DNA from 2 places in the Nocardiopsis sp. iso_25 genome. Region 2 is predicted to be linked to the other one. Evidence: riboswitches for the same ligand, from Rfam matches in the RefSeq annotation. Region 2 holds a riboswitch; the other holds the start of a gene.
What was found. A riboswitch is a leader RNA that binds a small molecule or an ion and turns the genes downstream of it on or off. The one in region 2 is predicted to bind S-adenosylmethionine.

Region 1: linked by a shared signal. The riboswitch ahead of thrC (threonine synthase) and the one ahead of AC0VX6_RS08100 (aminotransferase class V-fold PLP-dependent enzyme) in region 2 are both predicted to bind S-adenosylmethionine.

Annotation. Positions count from the first base shown of each region.
Region 1 is NZ_CM149667.1:5,823,709-5,826,148, forward strand. Features, by position in the region: gene thrC (threonine synthase) at 1-1,110, opposite strand, end outside; SAM riboswitch class I at 1,124-1,265, opposite strand; gene AC0VX6_RS25070 (alpha,alpha-trehalose-phosphate synthase (UDP-forming)) at 1,549-2,440, shown strand, end outside.
Region 2 is NZ_CM149667.1:1,855,365-1,857,804, forward strand. Features, by position in the region: gene AC0VX6_RS08090 (CaiB/BaiF CoA transferase family protein) at 1-567, opposite strand, end outside; gene AC0VX6_RS08095 (DUF3870 domain-containing protein) at 564-959, opposite strand; SAM riboswitch class IV at 1,174-1,288, shown strand; gene AC0VX6_RS08100 (aminotransferase class V-fold PLP-dependent enzyme) at 1,350-2,440, shown strand, end outside.

The DNA.
Region 1 (2,440 bases), 2.8 Mb from region 2:
CTTGCGCAGCACGCCGGTGGTGACGCCGCCCGCGGTCTCGGCGAAGATGCCCTCGGTGCGGGCGAGGAGCTTGATGGAGTCGACGATCTCGTCGTCGCCCACGTGCTCCACCGATCCGCCCGTGCGCTTGGCGATGTCCAGCACGTAGGGCCCGTCGGCCGGGTTGCCGATGGCCAGCGACTTGGCGATGGTGTCGGGCTTGACCGGCTGGATGACGTCGATGCCCTTGTCCCAGGCCTGCGCGACCGGGGAGCAGCCCGTGGCCTGGGCGCCGAAGATCCGGTACGGGCGGTCCTCGACCAGGCCGAGCTTGACCAGTTCCTGGAAGCCCTTGTCGATCTTGGTGAGCTGGGAGCCGGAGGCGATCGGGACGACGATCTGCTCGGGCAGGCGCCAGCCGAGCTGTTCGGCGATCTCGTAGGCCAGCGTCTTGGAGCCCTCGCCGTAGTAGGGGCGCAGGTTGACGTTGACGAAGCCCCAGCCCTCGCCCACCGGGTCGCCGATGAGCTCGGAACAGAAGCGGTTGACGTCGTCGTAGTTGCCGTCGATGGCCACGACCTTGCCGCCGTAGACGGCGGCCATGACGACCTTGGCCTCCTCCAGCCCGGCGGGGATGAACACGCAGGACTCGAACCCGGCGCGCGCGGCGGCCGCGCCGACGGCTCCGGCCAGGTTTCCGGTGGAGGAGCAGGACAGGGTGGTGAACCCGAAGGTGCGGGCGGCCTCGACGGCGATGGCGACCACGCGGTCCTTGAAGGAGTGCGTGGGGTTGCCGGAGTCGTCCTTGACGTGCAGGGAGTCCAGGCCCAGCTCGGCGGCGAGGCGGTCGGCGCGCACCAGCGGGGTCAGGCCGGGGGCCATGTTGGGCAGCTCGGCGACGTTGGCCGGGACGGGCAGGAGGGAGCGGTAGCGCCAGATGCTCTTGGGGCCGCTCTCGATGTCGGCGCGGGTGACGGTCCCGAAGTCGTAGGCGACCTCAAGGGGGCCGAAGCAGAACTCGCAGGCGAACCGGGGGGTGAGTTCGTAGCGCTCGCCGCACTCGCGACAGGAGAGCGCGGTGCCGGGGCCGAAGGAGCGGGCGGCGGTGGGTTCGGTGGCGGCAATCGCCATGGCGAGGCGTCTCCCCTCATCTTTCCTGGCGGACACCTTGTCCCCAGGCCGGAGTTGGCACCTGTCCCAGCCGTCCCGCGGGTTCGCGGGTGTCACGTGCTGGAATGGTTGCCGGGGCTTCGCAGGGCCGGTCCCTCCACCCCTCTGGATGAGCAATATGAAGTTTTGTGCTGGTCCTGTCGGATCCGCACCGCAACTGTAACGGAGGTGCCGACCGGTTTTCCACGCCTGGTGACCCGGGTAACACGAAACGGCTCACATGGTGAGACGGCGCTGGTCCGGGCCGGTGGGGCGCGCCCCCGGCGCGGCGGCCGTGTGACGCGCACCCCCGCTGACCCGCGCGGGGTTTGGGGCGGCTGTCGACAGGCGAGACATAAGGTGCGACCCCCTTTCACCACCGCCCCGCCCCGACCGCTTTTTCTCCGAGAGGACCACCACGTGGACAAGGCACAGATCCTCATCGCCTCCAACAGAGGACCCGTGTCCTTCTCGACCGCCGACGACGGCTCGCTGGAGCACCGGCGCGGCGGGGGCGGACTGGTGTCGGGAATGATCTCGGTCGCCACCGAGATCGACAGCATCTGGGTGTGCGCCGCCCTGTCCGACGCCGACCGGCGGGCCGCCGCGGAGGCGCCGCAGGCCCGGCTGGACCAGGCCCACGACCTGGACGGCATGCGGGTCCACATGCTGGACATCCCCCGGCAGACCTTCGACGGCGCCTACACCGGAGTGGCCAACTCGACCCTGTGGTTCGTGCAGCACATGCTGTACGACACCCCCAACAAGCCGTCCTTCGGCTCGCACTTCCGGCGGACGTGGGAGGACTACACCGCCTACAACAACGCGTTCGCCGAGGCCCTGGTGGCGGGCGCCGCCGAGGGCGCCCGCGTCGCCGTGCAGGACTACCACCTGGCGCTGGTGCCGCGGATCCTGCGCGCGCGCCGCCCCGACCTGCGCATCGCCCACTTCTCGCACACCCCGTGGGCTCCCCCGGAGTACTTCCGGATGCTGCCCGGGCAGGTCGCGCGCGAGCTGCTGGAGGGCATGCTGGGCGCGGACCGGCTGGGCTTCCTGAGCCCGCGCTGGGCGGAGGCCTTCCTGCGCTGCTGCGAGGAGATCCTGCGCGCGAAGGTCGACTTCGAGCGGCGCACCGTGGAGCACGGCGGCCGGGTGGTCGGGGTGGGCGTGCACGCCCTGGGCGCGGACGAGGAGGGGCTGCGCCAGAGCGCCGCCGACCCGGCCGTGGCCTCGCGCCGGAGCACCCTGAGGGACGCGGTCGGCGACACGAGGCTGATCGTGCGGGTGGACCGCACCGAGCTGTCCAAGAACA
Region 2 (2,440 bases):
CCCGCTCTCGGCCTGCACCACGATGTCGAAGCCGGGACGCGTCGCGGGCTCGTGCCCGGGCCCGAACCCGCTCACCGAGCAGTACACGACGGCCGGGTTGCGGGCGCTGACGGCCTCGTAGCCGAGCCCGAGCCGGTCGATGACCCCGGGCCGGAAGTTCTGGACGACCACGTCGGAGGCCGCGCACAGCTCCCGGACCGCGGCCAGGCCCCCGGGGTCCTTCAGGTCCACGGCCAGGCTGCGCTTGTTGCGGTTCACCGACAGGAAGTAGGCGGCCTCGCCGTGCCCCGCCGCTCCGGCCTCCCCGGCCCAGGGCGGCCCCCAGGAGCGCGTGTCGTCGCCGCGCCCGGGCTGTTCCACCTTGACCACCTCGGCGCCCATGTCGGCGAGCAGCATGGTGGCGTAGGGGCCGGCCAGTACGCGGGACAGGTCGGCGACGCGCACGCCCGCCAGCGGCAGCGGCGCGGCCCCGGCCCCGGACGCGCTCTCGGTTCCGTTTCCGGCCCCGGCGCCGCTTTCGGCCCGGGCTCCGGCGGGGCCCCCGTTCGCGGAGAGGTCGTCGCTCACGGCCGCTCCTCCTCCCCGGCCTCGGGGTCCGCGGGCAACTGGTCGCCCTCCCTGAGCTGGCCGTAGGTCTCCAGGCAGCGGCGCAGGGCGGTGGTCAGCGCGGCGCCGGACTGGCCCGCGTAACGGGTCTGCACCCGCCGCACCATCTCGGCGACGTCCCCGGTCACCGACTCCCCCTCGACCAGGGCGCGGAAGAAGTCCCTGGCCAGCTCGGTGAGCAGGGTGGTGTCCGCGGCGACGACGCGCCCGTCGGCGGTGTCCACGGCCAGCACGACGCCGAGCCGCTGGTACTGGGAGTGGCTCGCCACCGAGTCGGGCAGGCGGGCGTAGCCGGACACCAGGACGACCCTGGGATTGCGCAGGACCTGCTGGATACGGTCGTCGCCGTACAAGGTGCACACCTCTCGCTCACGGGCACGCGAAAACTCCGACGCTCTGGAGTCTCGCGCCTGGAGGGCGGCCGGGGGAAACCGGACACCCGCGGCGTGAGGGCAGGCAGGCACAAGTATGTCCCCACCGCGCGCGCCGCTGTCAAGCGGTCCGGTGGTCCGGGCCGCATCCCCTCCCCCTGCCGCGGGCCGGAAGGCTGTGTTAGTGTGCCTCGCAGGTCACGAGTACCAGCGTCAAGCCCCGGCTAGCTGGTCGGCAACCCTCCTACCGCGGTGGGGTGCCCCGGGTGAGGACCAGGTCCCGACACGACCGTGTCGGACAAGCGCGGACCCCTGAGGCGTTACCGGAGTGACATCTCCGCGGGTCCCACGACCCACAGGAGAGGTGCTTCCATGACCACTGCCGTTCCCGTCCACGCCGCCCGTTCCGCCGAGCCCCCGGCCGACGCCGCCGCGTGCACCGTCGTCACCTCCGACGAGGGCGTCCCCCTGGTCACCGGCGGACGCGTCGAGTACGCCAACTTCGACTACGCGGCCAGCGCCCCGTGCCTGACCCCGGTGGCCGAGGCCCTGTCCGCGGCGCTGCCCTACTACGCCAGCGTGCACCGCGGCGCGGGCCACCACTCCCAGGTCAGCACCGACGCCTACGAGCGCGCCCGCCGCAGCGTCGCCCGCTTCGTGGGCGCGCGCTCCCGACCCGCCGACGCCGTGGTGTTCGTGCGCGGCACCACCGACGCCCTCAACCTGCTGGCCCGCTCGGTGCCCGAGGGCTGCACTGTGGTCGTGTTCGAGTCCGAGCACCACGCCAGCCTGCTGCCCTGGGAGCACCCCGCCGCCCGCGCCGGGCGGGTGGTGCGCCTGCCGCTGCCCGCCTCCCCCGAGGAGGCGGTGGAGGCCGCGGCCGCCGCGCTGCGCGGGGCCCCCGAGGGCCCGCGCCTGCTGTGCGTGACCGCCGCCTCCAACGTCACCGGCGAGATCTGGCCGGTGGAGGAACTGGTGGAGGCGGCCCACGCCGAGGGCGCCCGCGTGGTCGTGGACGCCGCCCAGTACGTGCCGCACCTGCCCTTCAGCCTGGAGGGGACCGGCGCCGACTACGTCGCCCTGTCCGCCCACAAGCTCTACGCCCCCTTCGGCTCCGGGGTTCTGGCCGGCCGCGCCGACTGGCTGCGCGAGGCCACGCCCTACCTGTCCGGCGGCGGGGCCACGCGGCTGGTCGACGAGCACGACGTGGTGTGGAACGACCTGCCCGCGCGGCATGAGGCGGGCAGCCCCAACGTGCTCGGCGCCGTGGCGCTTGCCGCCGCCTGCGACGCCCTCACCCCCGCCGCCCAGGAACTCCTGCACGTGCGCGAGTCGGCGCTGCTGGAGCGGCTGCGCGAGGGGCTGACGGCGGTCGACGGCGTCACCGAGCTGACCCTGTGGGGCGGGGACCACCCGCGGGTGGGCATCGTGTCGTTCACCGTGGACGGCCTGCCCGCCGACCT